Regions from separate parts of the Nocardia mangyaensis genome, predicted to be linked through region 2. Evidence: riboswitches for the same ligand, from Rfam matches in the RefSeq annotation. Region 2 holds a riboswitch; each other region holds the start of a gene.
What was found. A riboswitch is a leader RNA that binds a small molecule or an ion and turns the genes downstream of it on or off. The one in region 2 is predicted to bind cobalamin.
Positions count from the first base shown of each region.

Region 1: it holds a riboswitch for cobalamin, as region 2 does, so the genes downstream of both, metE (5-methyltetrahydropteroyltriglutamate--homocysteine S-methyltransferase) here and BOX37_RS16805 (ABC transporter substrate-binding protein) in region 2, are expected to answer to the same signal.
Region 3: it holds a riboswitch for cobalamin, as region 2 does, so the genes downstream of both, BOX37_RS01975 (CbtB domain-containing protein) here and BOX37_RS16805 (ABC transporter substrate-binding protein) in region 2, are expected to answer to the same signal.

Region 1 is NZ_CP018082.1:4,859,726-4,865,762, forward strand. Features, by position in the region: gene BOX37_RS22095 (pyruvate carboxylase) at 1-2,235, opposite strand, end outside; cobalamin riboswitch at 2,513-2,721, shown strand; gene metE (5-methyltetrahydropteroyltriglutamate--homocysteine S-methyltransferase) at 2,869-5,133, shown strand; gene BOX37_RS22105 (short-chain fatty acyl-CoA regulator family protein) at 5,316-6,037, shown strand, end outside.
Region 2 is NZ_CP018082.1:3,720,702-3,726,738, forward strand. Features, by position in the region: gene BOX37_RS16785 ((2Fe-2S) ferredoxin domain-containing protein) at 183-794, opposite strand; gene BOX37_RS16790 (ABC transporter ATP-binding protein) at 791-1,579, opposite strand; gene BOX37_RS16795 (FecCD family ABC transporter permease) at 1,576-2,643, opposite strand; gene BOX37_RS16800 (FecCD family ABC transporter permease) at 2,640-3,638, opposite strand; gene BOX37_RS16805 (ABC transporter substrate-binding protein) at 3,635-4,672, opposite strand; cobalamin riboswitch at 4,701-4,897, opposite strand; gene BOX37_RS16810 (TerD family protein) at 4,943-6,037, opposite strand, start outside.
Region 3 is NZ_CP018082.1:433,585-439,621, forward strand. Features, by position in the region: gene BOX37_RS01945 (MFS transporter) at 1-56, opposite strand, end outside; gene BOX37_RS01950 (sensor histidine kinase) at 251-1,615, opposite strand; gene BOX37_RS01955 (SRPBCC family protein) at 1,892-2,338, shown strand; gene BOX37_RS01960 (OsmC family peroxiredoxin) at 2,401-2,838, shown strand; gene BOX37_RS01965 (hypothetical protein) at 2,878-3,345, opposite strand; gene BOX37_RS01970 (CbtA family protein) at 3,382-4,164, opposite strand; gene BOX37_RS01975 (CbtB domain-containing protein) at 4,155-4,355, opposite strand; cobalamin riboswitch at 4,388-4,540, opposite strand; gene BOX37_RS01980 (antibiotic biosynthesis monooxygenase family protein) at 4,578-4,901, opposite strand; gene BOX37_RS01985 (alpha/beta fold hydrolase) at 5,012-5,755, shown strand; gene BOX37_RS01990 (HhH-GPD family protein) at 5,769-6,037, opposite strand, start outside.

The DNA.
Region 1 (6,037 bases), 1.1 Mb from region 2:
GAGGTACGTCGCCAGCTGTCCACCGGGAGTGTCGTGGGTGTGCACGTGAACCGGCAGATCGAAGTTGCTGCGCAGCGCGGTCACGAGTTTCGCGGCGGCGGGGGCACGCAGCAGGCCCGCCATGTCCTTGATGGCCAGGACATGGGCGCCCGCGTCGACGATCTGCTCGGCCAGCTTCAGGTAGTAGTCGAGGGTGTACAGCGACTCGTCCGGGTTCATCAGGTCACCGGTGTAGCTGAGCGCGACTTCCGCCACGGCGGTGCCGGTTTCTCGAACCGCTTCGATCGCGGGCCGCATCTGGTCGACATTGTTGAGCGCGTCGAAGATCCGGAAGATGTCGATACCGGTCGCGGTCGCCTCGGCAACGAAAGCACGCGTGACCTGCTCAGGGTAGGGCGTGTAGCCGACCGTGTTGCGCCCCCGCAACAGCATCTGCAAGCAGATGTTCGGCACCGCTTCGCGCAGGGCCGCGAGCCGCTCCCACGGGTCCTCGTGCAGGAAGCGCAGTGCCACATCGTAGGTCGCACCACCCCACGCCTCGATCGAGAGCAGTTCGGGCGTCAGGCGCGCCACATGACCGGCAACGCCGAGCAGACCGTTGGTCCGCACGCGGGTGGCCAGCAGTGACTGATGCGCATCACGAAAGGTCGTGTCGGTGACGCCGAGTGCCTTCTGTTCACGCAACGAGCGCGCGAAGCCCTCCGGACCCAACTCGAGCAGCCGCTGACGCGACCCGGCGGGCGGCGGCACCGTCAGGTCGAGCGCGGGCAGTTTGTCATAGGGGTACACCGTCGTCGGCCGGTCACCGTGCGGCTTGTTGACGGTGACATCGGCCAGGTAGCTCAGAATCTTGGTGCCACGGTCGGCCGAGCCACGCGAGGTGAGCAGTTGCGGGCGCTCGTCGATGAACGACGTGGTCACCCGGCCTGCCTGGAAATCGGGATCGTCGAGCACCGACAGCAGGAACGGGATGTTGGTCGTGACGCCGCGGATCCGGAACTCCGCCAGCGCCCGGCGGGCCCGGGCGGCCGCCGCGGGCAGGTCGCGACCGCGGCAGGTGAGCTTCACCAGCATCGAGTCGAAGTAGGCGCCGATCTCCGCGCCCAGGTTCGCGCCACCGTCGAGGCGGATACCCGCGCCGCCGGGGGTGCGGTAGGCGGTGATGCGGCCGGTGTCGGGGCGGAAACCGTTGGCGGGGTCCTCGGTGGTGATCCGGCACTGCAGCGCCGCGCCGCGGATGGCGACCGTGTCCTGGCTCAAGCCGAGGTCGGCCAGGGTCTCCCCGGCGGCGATGCGCAGCTGGGACTGGACGAGGTCGACGTCGGTGATCTCCTCGGTGACCGTGTGCTCGACCTGGATGCGCGGATTCATCTCGATGAAGACGTGGTTGCCGCGCTCGTCGAGCAGGAACTCCACCGTGCCCGCGTTGATGTAGCCGATCTGGCGGGCGAAGGCCACCGCGTCGGCGCAGATGCGCGTCCGCAGTGCGGGATCCAGGTTCGGCGCGGGCGCGAGTTCGATCACCTTCTGGTGGCGGCGCTGCAGGGAGCAGTCCCGCTCGAACAGGTGCATCACATTGCCGTGCTGGTCGGCCAGGATCTGCACCTCGATGTGGCGCGGATTCACCACCGCCTGTTCGAGGAAGACCGTGGGATCGCCGAAGGCCGACTCGGCTTCCCGCGAAGCGGCCTCGATCGACTCGCGCAGCTGCTCGGGGGCGGCGACCCGGCGCATACCGCGTCCACCGCCACCGGCGACCGCCTTGACGAAGATCGGGTACTCGAGCTCGGCGGAGGCCGCGAGCAGCTCCTCGATGTCGGCCGAGGGCTCGCTGGACTTCAACACCGGCAGCCCGGCAGCCCGTGCCGCCTCGATCGCGGTGGCCTTGTTGCCGGCCATCTCCAGCACCTCGGCGGTGGGCCCGATGAAGGTGATGCCCTCGCGCGCGCACGCCGCGGCCAGGTCGGGGTTCTCCGACAGGAAGCCGTAGCCGGGGTAGATCGCGTCGGCGCCCGCGCTCTTGGCCGCGTCGATGATCGCCTCGATCGAGAGATAGGCCCGGACCGGATGGCCCTGCTCGCCGATCTGATAGGACTCCGCCGCCTTCAGCCGGTGCACCGAATTGCGGTCTTCGTACGGAAACACCGCGACGGTTCCGATGCCTAGTTCGTAGGCTGCACGGAAGGCGCGGATGGCGATCTCGCCGCGATTGGCGACCAAGACTTTCGAGAACATTGGCCTACGGTACCCGGCCCCGAACCGCCGGTTCACCAGCAAGGTGGCTTCGTCGTATTCTTCACAGCGCACACCCGCCCACCTGCGAAGTTGCGTTCATCGGACCGTCACATCTCACCGTTTCGAGCCCTTGCCGGTGCGTGCTCGCGCGACCGGGGCAATCCGCAGGTCACGGCACTGCCCCAGACGCACCGGTCATCCTCGGCCCGGCGAGGCCCTATGCTGAGAGGTGCAGCTGGTTCGCCTGCGCGGTGGAAGAGTCGGAGCCCCGACCTCCCGCGCCGGTGTCGAAGCCCGCACCGGATTCCCGGTGCCGGGTGAGAGGGAACCCGGTGAGAATCCGGGACTGTCCCGCAGCGGTATGCAGGAACGACCGCCGTCATCACGCACTGGGCCGCAGGCTTGGGAAGCGACGGCCAGTAGGTCGGTCGAGCACAACGACCGGTGCCCGCGAGTCCGAAGACCTGCCGACTGTGCCGGATACGCCGTATCCGGCGGCCACCGCCTCGTGGATCGGGCGCGCGGACCACCAGCAGACCTGCCGCCACGTGTCGCACGCGTCGAGTGGACGGTCCGGCGGTTGGCGTCTGCCCGCATGGTGGCGGCCGTCCATACCGCACTGGAGAAACTTCCGTGACTGTTTCGCACACTCCTTTCACCGCCACGGTTCTCGGTCTGCCCCGGGTGGGCCCGAACCGAGAGCTCAAGCGCGCCATCGAGGCCTACTGGGCCGGTCGCGCCGACGCCGGGCACCTGCACACCGTCGGCCGTGCACTGCGACGCGCGCAGTTGCTCGAGCTGCGGGCCGCCGGCCTGGACTCGGTGCCGGTCGGCACCTTCTCCTACTACGACCAGGTGCTCGACACCGCCGTGCTGCTCGGCGCGTTGCCGCGGCGCGTCGCCGGAATCGCCGATCCGCTGGACCGCTACTTCGCGGCCGCACGCGGCACCGACACCGTGGCCCCGCTCGAGATGACCAAGTGGTTCGACACCAACTACCACTACCTGGTGCCCGAGATCGACGCCGAGACGGTCTTCTCGCTGCACCCGGACAAGCTGCTGGCCGAGCTGGCCGAGGCGATCGAGCTCGGTGTCGCGGCCCGCCCGGTGGTGGTCGGCCCGCTCACCTTCCTGAAGCTGGCCAAGGCTGCCGACGGCGCGGCGCTGGACCGTCTGCCCGAGCTGGTCGCCCTCTATCGCGACCTGCTCACCCGGCTCGCCGACGCGGGCGCGCAGTGGGTCCAGTTCGACGAGCCGGTGCTGGTCACCGACCTCACCGAGACCGAGATCGCGCTGGTCCGCGAGACCTACACCGAGCTGTCGAGCGGCGAGCGGCGTCCGGCGATCCTGGTCGCCACCTATTTCGGCCACCCCGACGGCGCGCTCGGCGCCCTCGCCGACACCGCCATCGAAGGTGTCGCGGTCGACTTCACCGCGGGTACGCAGGTCGGTGACCTCGCGGTGCTGCCCGCGCTGGCGACCAAGCTGGTCGTGGGCGGCGTCGTCGACGGCCGCAACATCTGGCGCACCGATCTGGACGCCGCGCTGGGCACGCTGGGCACCCTGCTGGGCAGCGCCGGTTCGGTCGCCGTGTCCAGCTCGTCCTCGCTGCTGCACGTGCCGTACTCGCTGGACCCCGAGACCGAGCTCGACGAGCGGCTGCGCTCGTGGCTGGCCTTCGGCGCCGAGAAGGTCGCCGAAGTGCGCCTGCTCGCCACCGCCCTCACCACGGGCACCGACGCGGTCGCCGCCGAGCTGGCCGCCGCGCGCGCTGCCGCCGAGTCGCGGCGCACCGATCCACGCCTGCACGACGAGCGGGTCCGCACCCGGCTGGCCGCCCTCGACGAGCGCGACCTCAACCGGCTGCCCGCCGACGAGCGGCGCGCGCTGCAGCGCGACCACCTCGACCTGCCGGTGCTGCCGACCACCACGATCGGCTCCTACCCGCAGACCTCGGCGATCCGCCTGGCGCGCGCCGCGCTACGCAAGGGCGAGATCGACGAGGCCGAGTACGTGCGCCGGATGCAGGCCGAGATCGCCGACGTGATCGCCCTGCAGGAGAAGCTGGGTCTGGACGTGCTGGTGCACGGCGAGCCCGAGCGCAACGACATGGTGCAGTACTTCGCCGAGCTGCTCGACGGCTTCGCCGCCACCGACAACGGCTGGGTGCAGTCCTACGGCACCCGGTGCGTGCGCCCGCCGATCCTGTTCGGGGATGTCTCGCGGCCCGAGCCGATGACGCTGTCGTGGATCGGCTACGCCCAGTCGCTGACCACCAAGCCCGTCAAGGGCATGCTCACCGGCCCGGTGACCATCCTGGCCTGGTCGTTCGTGCGTGACGACCAGCCCCTCGGTGACTCGGCCCGCCAGGTCGCCCTCGCCATCCGCGACGAGACCGTGGACCTGGAAGCCCAGGGCACCAGGGTCATCCAGGTCGACGAGCCCGCCCTGCGCGAGCTGCTGCCGCTGCGCGCGGCCGACCAGCCCGCCTACCTCCGGTGGTCGGTGGATTCGTTCCGCCTGGCCACCGCCGGGGTCGCGGACACCACCCAGGTGCACACCCACCTGTGCTATTCGGAGTTCGGCGAGGTCATCTCGGCCATCGCGGGCCTGGACGCCGATGTCACCTCGATCGAGGCGGCCCGTTCGCACATGGAGGTCCTCGACGACCTGAACGCGGCGGGTTTCGCGCTCGGCGTCGGTCCCGGCGTCTACGACATCCACTCCCCGCGGGTGCCCTCGGTGGAGGAGATCACCATCTCGCTGTCGGCGGCGCTGAAAGCGGTTCCGGCCGAGCGTCTCTGGGTGAACCCGGACTGCGGGCTGAAGACCCGCGGCCCGGTCGAGGTCGAGGCCTCGCTGCGTAATCTGGTGACCGCCGCGGCCGCGCTGCGCTGATCATCGCCGTGACTGCCCGGGACGGTGTCGCTCCTGTCCTGGGCAGTCACTGTTCGGCGCCAGGCTCTTCGCACGTTACGCACCAGTAGTTACAGATAGAATCCCTTGCAGGACTAGGGTTCTGCACAGACAATCGCGACTTTCAGCGAACATTGCGAACCAGCCGCGTTAGGATCTTCGACGTGCGAAAGATGTACGCGGGGGCCAGGCTGCGACGGCTGCGCGAGGAACGGCGAATGACGCAAGCCGCGCTCGCGAAGTCACTGGATCTCTCGCCAAGTTATCTCAATCAGCTCGAACGCGATCAGCGGCCGCTCACCATTCCGGTACTGCTGAAACTCAATTCGACCTTCGATCTCGATGTCCAGTTCTTCGCCGCCGACTCCGATGCCCGCCTGGTCTCGGACCTGCACGAGGTGCTGGTGGAAGCCGCGGGCGGCGGCGACACCGCGCCGATCACCGAGGTCGAGGAACTGGCGACCCGCCTGCCGGAGGTGGCGCGGATCGTGATCGCCATGCACCGGCGCCTGCGCGCGGCCACCGATCAGCTCGATCTGCTGTCCTCGCGGGTCGACACTCCCAGCGGCGCGCCGGGCACCCCCATGCCGTACGAGGACGTGCGCGACTTCTTCTACGACCACCGCAATCACATCGCCACCCTCGACCATGCCGCCGAGCAGCTGTTCGAGGAGTCCGGGCTGAGTATCGGCTCGCTGGATCGTCAACTCGCCCGGGTCGCCGAGGAACGCGCCGGGGTGACCGTGCTCGTGCGCGGCGACGGCGCCGACCCGACCATCCCCAAACGCCACTACGATCCCGACACCCGCACCCTGACGTTGGCCCGGCGGCTGCGTCCCGGCCAGCGCGCCTTCCAGATCGCCTCCACCCTCGGCCTGCTGCTCTA
Region 2 (6,037 bases):
GAGGCCCTCGCCTGAGTCACCTCGCCGGACGAGCGCAGTCGGAATCGGGAACGCGGTGCGGTCGGGGTCTTCGTCAAGCTCGTGCTACCCAGCAAGGCTCGGCGCACGCGGCGGCTCGGGGACCACCCTTCGCCCGAGGTTGGGTGACCGACTCTTCCAAAGGTCGAGCGCCAGAGGATGACCTAGGCGTTCTCGATCGCAGAACCCAGCGCGTTGGTGTGCCATCGGCCATCGGGATAGGTGATGTAGAGCGGGCCCAGATTGCATGGATTGAGACAGCCGGTCGGGGTGACCAGAGCCTTCGGGTTGTCCTGGCGGAGGGTGCGGTGCAGTTCGGCCGCACCATAGACGGTGCATCGCGGGCCGCGACAGACCAAGATGTGTTCGGTGTGCTCGGGAATCCGGGACCAGGCCGGGCTGCGGAAGGCGCGGGGGCTGGCGGTGACCGGCTTGCCGTCTTCGTTCATCAGAGCGCGAACAATGTCGTCGAAACCCGTTGCGGTGTCGATTCCTTCGGTGACACGCACGTCGAGGTCGCGACCGCGTGTCTCCTTCCAATTGGCGACCGCGCGGGCGATCCAGGTCTCCAGGTAGCGGTCGCGGGGAACGGCCAGCGGGATCAGGGTGACCGGGAGGTCGGCGGCGACGGCGGAGTCGAGGGTGTCGTGGATGGTCGGTTCGCCCTGGTCGAGGAGCGCGTAGCCGATTCCGCAGGCCTCGGCGAGTGCGCCGACGGCGGTGAGGTCGACACCGGACGGGGTGGGTCGGGCGACGAGGACGTAGCGGCGGGTCATGCGGTGCGCACCGTTCGGCCGGCCGGAACCACCAGGGGCGTTCCGGTCATCGGGTCGTCGATCACCGTGCACTCCACGCCGAAGACCTCGGCGACCAGGTCGGGTCGCACGATTTCGGCGGGGGTGCCCTGAGCAACCACGCGGCCGTCCTTCATGGCGACCAGGTGATCGGCGTAGCGCGCCGCCAGGTTCAGGTCGTGCAGCACGGCGATGATGGTGCGCGGCCGCAGGTTTCGCAGGACATCGAGGATGTCGAGTTGGTGGGCGAGGTCGAGGAAGGTGGTCGGTTCGTCCAGGAGCATCACCTCCGGTTCCTGAGCGATCGCGAGGGCGAGCCACACCCGCTGCTTCTGTCCACCCGAGAGCTGGTCGAGGGTGCGGTCGATGAGGTCGAGGGTGTCGGTGGCTGTCAATGCGGCACTGACAGCCTTCTCGTCCTGGGCCGACCACTGTTGGAACCAGCGCTGGTGGGGATGTCTGCCGCGGGCGACGAGTTCGCCCACGGTGATGCCGTCGGGTGCGATGGGCTGTTGGGGCAACATGCCGAGTCGGCGCGCCACGGTGCGCGCCGAACGGGGCGCGATGTCGGTGCCGTCGAGCAGCACCGCGCCCGCGCTCGGCGGGATCAGCCGGGCGAGGCCGCGCAGCAGCGTCGATTTGCCGCAGCCGTTGCGACCGACGATGACGGTGATCTGGCCGACGGGGAAGTCGATGGTGGCGTCGGTGACGATCGCCGTGTCGCCATAGGCGAGTGCGAGTCCCTCGGTGGTGAGATGTGCGGTCATCCAGCGTGTCCGATTCGAGTTGCGCGAGCGAGGAGGTAGACGAGGACGGGCGCGCCGAGCAGCGCGGTCACCACGCCGACCGGCAGTTCCGCCGGGAAGAGCCGGCGCGCGGCCAGGTCGGCGGAGACGACCAGGAGTGCGCCCGCGGCTGCGGCCGGGGCGAGTCCGGCGCCGCGTTCGGCGAGCAACCGCCGCACGATCTGCGGCGCCACCAGCGCTACGAAGGCGATGGGTCCGGCCGCGGCGGTGGCCAGGGCAGCGGCCGTCGCGGCGATGACGATCAGCGTGATGCGATGCGGACCGCGCCTGCCCGACAGCGAATTCGCCAGCTCGTCGCCCAGTTCGAGCAGCGGCAGCGAGCGCGCGAACACGATCAGCGGCGCAGCGACGATGCCCAGCGCCGCGAGGCCGAACCCGACGTGCGTCCAGTCGCGATTGGCGAGACTACCGGTGAGCCACAGGGCTGCCGTATGCGCCTGGTAGACATTGGCTCTGGTCAGGATGAACGCGATGGCCGAGGTCAACATTGCCGTCACCCCGATGCCGACGAGAACGAGCCGGTAGCCGTCCAGACCGTCCTTGGTCGCCACCAGAAGGATCAGCGCCATGGCGGCGAACGCGCCGGCCAGCGCACCGCCGACGAGCCCGAGGCCGGAGCCGCCGAGCAGCACGCTCACCACCAGGGCGCCCAGCGAAGCACCCGCGTTGATGCCGATGATCTCCGGGCTGACCAGGGGATTCGTGGCGATCCGCTGCAGGATCGCCCCGGAGATGGCGAAGGCGGCGCCGGTGCACAGCCCGGTGAGCACGCGGGGCAACCGATCGCTGACGACCACGTCGTATTCGATGAGCGTGCCGCCACCCGCGAGGACCCGCAGCACGTCCGCGGCCGTGAGCGGATAGTGGCCGACGGTGAGCGACCAGGCCGCCACGGCCGATGCCGCCGCCGTGAGCAGCACCGTGAGCAGCAGGGATCGCCGCTGGGCCCGGATGACGACGCGGCGCCCGGGCGTTCGCAGCAGCAGCGTGCCGCTGGGCAGCACGCCACGTTCGGCGAGGGTCACAGCGTCGCCACCTTCCGATTGCGCACGAGATAGAGCAAGAACGGCGATCCGGCGAACGCGGTGATGATGCCGACCTGGATCTCCTGGGGCTGCGCGAGGACGCGGCCGAGGATGTCGGCGAGCAACAGCAGGGTGGGCCCGAGGATCGCCGACCAGACGAGCACCCCCCGATAGTCGTGCCCGGCGAAGGCGCGCGCGATGTGCGGAACCACCAGTCCGACGAACGCGACCGGCCCGGCGATCGCCACGGCCGACCCGGCGAGCAGCACGACACCGGCCGCGCCGGTGGCCCGCACCGCGACCAGGCGGGTGCCGAGTGTGCGGGCGAGATCGTCCCCGATGGCGATCGCGTTCAACGGTCGTGCCACCGCGACGGCCAGGACCGCACCGACGGCGACGAACGGGGCGACCCGCCACACGGATTCGACATCGGCCCTGGTCAGCGATCCGACCACCCAGAACCGGAAATTGTCGAACGTGGTCCGATCCAGCAGGGTGATCGCGGTGGTGATCGATCCGCACAGTGCGGTGAACGCGGCACCGGCCAGGGCCAGCTTCACCGGCGTCGCGCCCCCGAATCCCAACGACCCGAGCACGTAGACGAACGCGGCCGCGACCGCCGCACCGAGGAAGGCGAACCAGATGAACCCGGTCGGCGCGGTCAGGCCGAGCACGCCCATGGCGAGCACGATGGCCAACGAGGCGCCGGCGTTGATGCCGAGCAGGCCGGGCCCGGCGAGTGGATTGCGGGTCAGCCCCTGCATCACGGTGCCCGCCAGCGCGAGTGCGACACCCGCGAGCAGTCCCGCGATCGTTCTCGGCAGCCTGATGTAGCGCACGATCCGGTCGCTGTCGGTGCCGCGGAAGTCGGTGAACGCCGCGATCGCCTGATCGAGGGTGAGCGGGTGCGAGCCGATCAGGATCGAGGCGACACAGGCACCGGCGAGCGCGGCACCGGCGACGATCAGGCCGGTGCCGCGAACGGCGCGGGTCACCGATCGAACAGATCGGGGTGAATCAGCTCGGCGACCAGCTCGGTCGCGTGCGCGATCCGCACACCGGCGGCCCGGTCCGCGAACAGGAAGGGGTGGACCACGCCGTTGCGCACGGCGGTCAGATTCGCGAAGGCCGGGTTGCCGACGATCTTGTCGACCTGCGGCTGCCCGTCGGCGCGGGTGTAGGTGGCCTTGCAGCAAGCGCTGGTGAGGATGATGTCGGGATCGCGGGCGATGAGTTCCTCGGCACCGATCTGCACATTGCGGCGCTCGGTGAGATCGGCGAAGGCGTTCACGCCGCCGGCGGCCTCGATGATCTGGGTGATGAAGTCGATGCCACCGGCCGCGGTGTAGGAACCGTCGTCCTTGGGCGTCACGACAGCGACCCGGGGGCGCGGCGCGTTCGCCACGGTCGCGCTGACCGCGGCGATGCGGTCGCTGAGCTCAGCGACCACTTCGTCGGCACGTTCGGAGACGGCCCACAGCGCGCCGAGGTCACGCAGGTCCGCGTAGACATTCTCGAAGCGCACGGTCGAGGGGTCGATCGCCTCGTCGGCGAGTCCGTCCGCGCTGGGGCACAGCGGGCTCACGACCCAGGTCCGGACACCGAGATCGTGCAGGCTCGCGCGGGTGCCGACGCTGTTCTGCGCCGACCGGGCGAATACTCCGTTGAATCCCGACAGCACGAAATCCGGGTTCTGGGCGAGCAGTTCGTCGCGACTCGGCAGCTTCTCGACGTAGGCGGACTTCGCCTGCGCGGCCTCGTACTCGGGCAGCACCGTGGAGTCGAGGTACGCGGTCCCCACGAGCCGGTCGGTGACGCCGAGGGCGTGCGCGATCTCGATCGAGGGCTGGTAGGCGGCGTAGATGCGCTGCGGGGGTGCGTCGACGGTGATGTCGATCCCGCAGTTGGCGCGGGTCACGGCGTCTGCGCCGGTGGCTGCGGGGCTGGGCTGCACACCGCACCCGGTGACGACGATCGCGCAGGCGATCAGCGCGCTGGTACGCAGGCGCGCGAAAACAGAGGGGGTCAAGTGACGGCCTTCCAGGTCCTCGTGGAATGGGTACTACGGGGCCGTGGCCGGTCTCCTGGCTGACGGGATGGTCACGCGACGGATCCACCTTCCCAGGGCACCTGTGCCCCAGTGGCTCCGGCCGACATCTTCTCGGCCGGATCGATCCGTCGCTCCCGATCACAGTGGCGAGGGCCGCACCGGTTTCACACCGATTTCCCGAACACCACGGCTCGACGACTGTACCAAGATCACAACTGGACAGTCGTCTTCCCCCGGGGCATCGCCCGATCAGCGAGGGTCGGGGCAGCGGCCGGAATAGCTGCTGAGCCCGAGGCCGTTGCTCTTCTTGCTGCGGCCCACGGGTCCGTTCTTGGCGGAGCGGACCCAGTTGCCCGCCGTGTCGAGGACCGGCATGCGCTCACTGAAGGCCCGGCTGTACTGCACGGTGCCGTCGACGGTGAGGATGCCCTCGCGGACATCGATATGGGCGACGGTGGCCCAGAAGGAGTTCTTGCCGTTGCCGATCACGACGGTGATCTGGTCGGCATCGGGACCGGGCAGGCCGTCGGGGCCGGGGCGGCCGTAGCGGACGCGGACGCGAGGGTTGCCGAACTTGTCGATGGCGCCCGCGCCGTTGTCGACGGACTGGTAGACGTTGAGCAGCAGGTCGCCGTTCTCGGTGGGGCGCACGATCACCTGCTCGGTGGCGGGCAGGTTGTTGGCGCCGGGGCCGCGGCTGTCGCCCTGGTGGTGCATGAACGGCCAGGTGTTCAGGTCGCCCTGGTGGCCCTTCTCACCGCTGATCACGACGTAGTCGCCGGTGATCTCGTTGCGGCAGAAGAAGTACACGTCGAGGTCACCGGTGCCGAACTGGGTGACGCGGCCGTGCTGGTCGTACTTCGCACCGCGACCGTCCCATTCGAGGCCGACGGTGAGGACGTAGCCGGGGTCGCCCTTGCGCAGGTCGATGCTGGCGCGGCGGCTCGGCGAATCCTTGGTGAGGACGACATCGACCTTGCGGAGGTCGATCGCGGGCGCCGACGCAGGCGGAACCTGATGTGGCGCCGCGGCGTGCGCTTGCTGCTGCGCGCCGTACCGGGGCGGCTGACCGGGGTGTTGCGGCGCACCGACAGGCTGCGGTGGCACGGGGTGTTGCGGCGCAGCAGGTTGCGGTGACGGCGCGGTGGCCTCGGCGGGTTCCTCCTCGACGGAGATCCCGTGCTCGGTCGCGAAAGCGGCGAGCCCCGCGCTGTACCCCTGTCCGACCGCGTCGAGACGCCACCCGCTCCCCCGGCGGTACAGCGCCACGGCCTGCAGCACCGTCTCGGTGTCCAGGCCCGGCGGCACGAAGGTCAACGACTGGCTCGCACCGGCGATCGAGAT
Region 3 (6,037 bases), 3.3 Mb from region 2:
CACACCCGGCGGCCCACTCCGGGCGCCGCGGCGCCACCGGTCAAGGTCGTAGTCATGCCAGGGACAACAATCGCAGCCTGGGCACCGCCCGACCGAAACGCCAAGCCGCCCAACCCAAACGCCAGCTTTTCGGCCGCCACTGGAAGTGCGCCACCGCCGCCGATCGTCGGGGCCGGACTCGCCTCGGAGCGGATCGAAATCGACATCGGCGATGGTCAGCCGAGAGCGCAAGCCGCGTGTCCCGGATCCCTCATCCGGTCGCACTCTCGTTCTGCTCGGAGCCCGCCCGCGAGGCTGTCTCGGCCCGCTGGGATTCCACGGGCGAGGAGGCCTCGGTCCGGACAGCCCGCGGAGCGGCAGGTGTGGTGCTCACCGGGCGAGTGGGCAGCCGGGCCGCCACCCGGAACCCGCCGGAGGGCCGCGGCCCGGCGGTCAACGCCCCGCCCAGCGCGTGGGCCCGCTCCCGCATGCCGATGATGCCGTTCCCACCCGGGCCGGTGCGCCCCGCGGTGCTGGTGGGTCGGGTGTTGTCGATGGTGATGTCCACCGATTCGGGGGTGTAGCGCAGGGTGATCGTGGCGTCGGCGCCGGGCGCGTGCCGCACCACATTGGCCAGCGATTCCTGGACGATCCTGGCCGCGGCCACGTCGATCACGCTCGGCAGCTTCTTCGGGGCGCCGATGATCTTGGTGTCCACGGTGAGCCCGGTCGCGCGGGTTCGCGAGAGCAGCGTGTCGAGATCTTCGAGGGTGGGTGTGGGCATCCGCGGCGCCGGGCGCGGCGGCGGGTCGACCGGCGGCGGGGCAGCAGGCGAATCCTCGCGCACCCCAACGGGTTCAGGCGGATCGGGCAGCACCGCTGTTCCGCTGCGGATCGTGTGCAGCAGTGTGTGGACCTCGGCCAGCGCCTCCTTGGAGGTCGTCTTGATGGTCGCCAGCGCGGCCGCCGCCTGCTGCGGCTTGCGGTCGAAGAGCTCGAGCGCGACCGAGGACTGCACATTGATCAGCGAAAGACTGTGCGCGAGAACATCGTGCAGCTCACGGGCAACGGCGAGACGCTCCTCGACGCCCGCCCGCGCCTGTTGCGCCTGCTCGTCGCGCTGGGCGGCCTCGGTCTGCTGCCTGCGCGCGAGCCCCACCGCGCGTCGCTGCCGCACCCCCTCGGCGATCCCGAGGAGCACCCCCGTCCACGCCAGTAGCCCGAACACCGGCCAGACCCCGGTCTCCCGCCCGAGCAGCGCGGGGATCGGCCACACCATCATCAGAAAGCCGAAGGCGACGACCGGGTAAGTGCGCCAGCGTGATCCGGTACCGGCCGCGGTCAAGAAGGCGATCACCGAGGACAGCAGGATCGGGCCGTAGCCGTAGTTGCCGAGCACATAGGTCACCGCGGCGAGCAAGGTCACCAGCAGGACCGGCTCGGGTAGCAGGCGCCGAAATCCGAGCGCGATCGGACCCGCGAGCAGCAACAGGTACGCGAACGCGTCGAGCGAACGCACCCCGGTCTGATGCTCGTTCGCGCCGACGCTACCGACGACCTGGATCACCGCGACGACCACTGCCAGGCCCCAGTCCTGAACGACCGAGCCACGCTCCCACTTCGCAGACGCTCCCACCTCTCTCACCCTATTGCGTGCACCAGCCGTCCGCGTCGGCCTGCGCCCGGAATTCCGATCGGCCCCGCCGGTCCCGGCGACCGCCGCCGCGCACCGCGTCCGGTTTGCCCACCGATCGCCGGTCGATCCGTCCGCCGCGCCGCGTAGTGCCGAAGTCGCCTCGAGACGCAGGCGCGCAACTCGGCGGCATCGTGTCGGCCCGCGTCACCGATCCCGAGTGACGCTGTCGCACACCCGATGCGGTGATCGCCCGGTCACGGCCGGTAGAGTCGGCTGATGGACCAGCCAGTTCGCCCCCCGGACCTGTCCACGCGGCCGCACGAGCTCACGGTCGAGCGCGTGATGAAAGCCTCGCCCGGCCTGCTCTACGCGGCCTGGACCCAAGGCCTCGACCTGTGGCTGGCCGTCCCCGGATCGGTGCTGATGCGTCCCGTGGTGAACGAACCGCTGTACTTCGACACCGGCTCGGCCGACAAGCGCAATCCGCACTACGGCCGCATCCTGACGCTGGAACCGGACCGCCGGATCGAGTTCACCTGGGTCACCGCCGCCACCGACGGCGTCGAGACCGTGGTCGCCGCGGAGTTCCGCAAACAGCCGCGCGGCATCCGGCTGCGGTTGCGCCACTCCGGATTTCCGACCGCCGCCGTACGCGACCTCCATCAGCAGGTGTGGCCCGAGATGCTGGAACGTCTCGACGAGGTCACCAGTGCCGCCCCATGAACCGCGCGTGCGCGAGTAGCTTCGTAACCGGATCGCACGCACCCGAAGCGAAAGGATTGTGAATGCCTACTCGTAGTGCACGAACCACGTGGGCAGGCGGGCTGCAGGATGGCTCGGGCCAGGTCGAACTGGTCAGCTCCAACGTCGGCAAGTTCGACGTGAGCTTCCCGCGCCGCGTGGCCGACACGGCCGAGGGGACCAGCCCGGAGGAGCTGATCGCCGCCGCGCACTCGTCGTGCTACTCGATGGCGCTCTCGGCCGAGATCGCCAACGCGGGCGGCACGCCGGAGAGCCTGGACGTGACCGCCGACGTGACGCTGGGCCCTGACCCCGAGGGCGGCTTCCGGATCAGCAAGATCAAGCTGACCGTGCGGGCCGTCGCGTCCGGCATCGGCGCCGAGGGCTTCTACGCCGCGGCCACCGCCGCCAAGCACGGCTGCCCGGTGAGCAAGGCGCTCGCCGGTGTCGCCGAGGTGGAACTGGACGCCGAGATCATCTGATGTGGCGCCGGGCACGCGTGCGGTCTCGCGCGTGCCCGATCAGCGCTGGGTGAACCAGCGATGGGCGGCCGGGGTGTACATGGCCGGGATCGCGATCACCACGGCCAGGACGTGCACGGCCCGCAGGCTCGCCAGCACGGTGGACTCGGGGGTGTACCCGGCGAACAGCGTGCCGAAATCGTCGGTCGACAACACGACTGCCAGCGGCTCGATGATCAGCGAGACCAGGCCGACCACACCGATACCGACGGTCAGCACCGCGCGCGCGACGCGACTGCCGTTGAGCATGTACAGCGCCACCCCGACGACGGCCAGATAGATCGCGAGCCGGGGCAACAGCCCGGTCGCGGTGGCGCCGAACTCGCCGCCGCCACGCACCGCGCGCAGCAGGCCCTCGGCGACACCGGCGCCGAGCGCGGTCACCAGTCCGGCGAACGCGAGGGTCACCGCGCGGGGGCGGATCGCGCGAACAGCGGGAGCGGAAACGGAAGAGGCAGTGTCGGTCATGACACCGACACTGCCTTTCTCGTATACGCCTCAGGATCACCCTGCGGTAGCGACCTGCTCTGCTACCGGAGTGCTACGCCGAGAAGCGAATTCGGTGAGCGCGGCGAACGCCAGCCCCAGACTCGCCCACAGTGTGGCGGTCTGCGCGAGCGAGGCCACCCGGAACTCCCACAGCAGCGACGCCGGAAAATCGTCGGCCACCTCGTTCACACCGGGCAACACGAGGTAGCCGACCGTGGTGACCAGCACGAACGCCGCCACCCCCGCGATCAACCGGACTGTGCCCAGCTGACTCGCCAGCGCACGGTAGGCCGCGACACCGGCCGTGACCGCGAGCAGACCGAGCACGACGGCGGCCACCCACAGCCAGGTGCGATCGTTGATGGTGTCCGGGTCGCCCACCGCGGGTGGGTTGGCCGGGTACTTGAAGAAGGGCACCGCGACGATCGCCGCCCACGCGAGCACCGCGCCGGTCAACACCAATCGTGGTCCCGAGAGCGTGCTGAACCGCCGGGCGAGATTGATCGCCAGGGCGAACAGCGCGCCGAATGCCATCCCGGCCAGACCGAGCGCGAGGAACTGGCCCGCCTTCTGCCCGGACCGGCTGACCTCCGCCTCGTCGCCGTGGGAGTGCCCCCCGGTGGCTTCTTCTTCGCCGTGACCGTGCTCTGCCGGAGCGGCGGCCTCTTCGATGGCGATCGCGGCGTCGATCCTGGGCTCGCCGACGAAATAGCCCACCGAGGCGGCCAGCAGGCCGGCGATCAGACCGGCCAGCAGGCCGCGCAACAGCAGGGTCTTCAGTGAATCGGTCAGTGGCACGGGACGCCCAGCAGATGACGTCCGTCGTGCATCAGCTCGTGCAGGAACATCCCGCTGCGCGAGACGGCCCCCTGATCGAAACCGACCAGGTACAGCGTGAGCAGAGCGAGCAGAACGACACCGACCGTGACGAGCACGGTTGCCAGGTTGTCGAGGCCGGTGTCCCGGCTGGGTGAATGCGCGATGGCCATTCGGTCCTCCTCAGGGATACGCGTCCCATGGTCGAGTGTGGTGCGCGGGTGCCGGTGTCTGGCTCTCCGGCACCGGGGACCCGGTACGTGGATGACAGTGGCGCGACCGCTCCGGATTCACACCGGATTACCGCGCACCCTCGCGTATGTTCACTCGAACTGTGACAGTCGCCCTGCGTCTGGTCAATACGACCGCGCGCGTGTCCAGCGGAAACGCCGCTATCAGCCCTTGGCTGGGACGTCGAGGACGACCTCGAACTCGAGCAGCGAGGCCCCGGTCGACACCGGCTTGGGCCGCTCGCCCTCGCCACCGTTGCCGGCGTGCGCCGCCCGCGCCGGACCATCGCGCCACGCGGCGAAGGAATCCTCGGAATCCCACTGCGTCACCACGAAATACCGGTTGTCACCGGCGACCGGGCGCAGCAGCTGGAAACCGAGGAAACCGGGGGAGTTCTCCACCGCGTGCGCACGCGCGGCGAATCGCTTCTCCAGCTCCGGGCCGGCACCTTCGGGAATCTCGATCGCATTGATCTTCACAACAGCCATGACCCGACAGTATCTGCGCGCGTTCGAGCGCGGGGCGCGCGGCCCTGACAGGCGTCGAGCACGCAGATCAGCAACCCGGACAGCACGCGTTCTCCGGCACAATCGGCAGGGTGTTGTACGACGAAGGGGGCACCGGCGCCCCGATCCTGCTCCTGCACGGCTTGATGGGCAGCGCGCGCACCTGGACCGATCAGTTGCCGTGGCTGCGCGCGCACGGGCACCTCTACACCGTCGATGCCGCCGGGCATGGTCGCGTCCCGCCCGCCGAGCTCACGACCGAGGCGTTTGTCGCCGATCTGGCCGAGCTCACCGCCGAGATCGGTGAACCGATGGTGATCGTCGGGCACTCGATGGGCGCGCTGCACGGTTGGGTCTTCGCCGCCACCCACCCCGATCGGGTGCGTGCCCTCGTCGTCGAGGACATCGCCCCCGATTTCACCGGCCGCACCGCCGCGCACTGGGCCGCGCTCATCCACTCCTGGCCTCAACCGTTCCCCGACGAGCAGGCGATGCTCGACTACTTCGGCCCGGTCGCGGGCCGCTACTTCCTGCGCGCGTTCACCAGCGCCCCCGACGGCTACCGGCTCCACGGCGCGGTCGACACGTTCCGCGCGATCTCCGAGGAGTGGGGCACCCGCGATTTCTGGACCGAATGGAAGTCGCTCACGGTGCCCGCCCTGCTCATCGAGGGCGAGCACACCATCACCCCGCCGGGGCAGATGCGGACCATGGCCGAGGTCCATCCCGACGCGGAGTACGTGCGCATCGCGGGGGCCGGCCACCTCGTGCACGACGAACAGCCCCAGGCATACCTCGAGCACGTCACCTGCTTTCTGAACCGCGTCCTCCCGTAGCGTCGGCCCTCGGTCAATCCGCGCCGCCCTCGCCCGCGAGAGCGAAGAGGCCGTCGTCGGTTTGCTCGATGAGGCCGTCGACGAGGAGTGAGTCGAGGGCGCGGGCGCGTTGGCCGGGGTCGCGGGTCCACGCCAGGTCAAGGCGGATCTGCTCGACGGGGCCGCTGGCCGCGCGCAGGACGTCGAGGAGCCGTCCGCGCGCCTGGCGGTCGGTGCCCTCGTACTTCTGCACCTTGCGGGCCACCGCGGCTGCCGGACGACCCGCGTCGACCCACGCGCAGT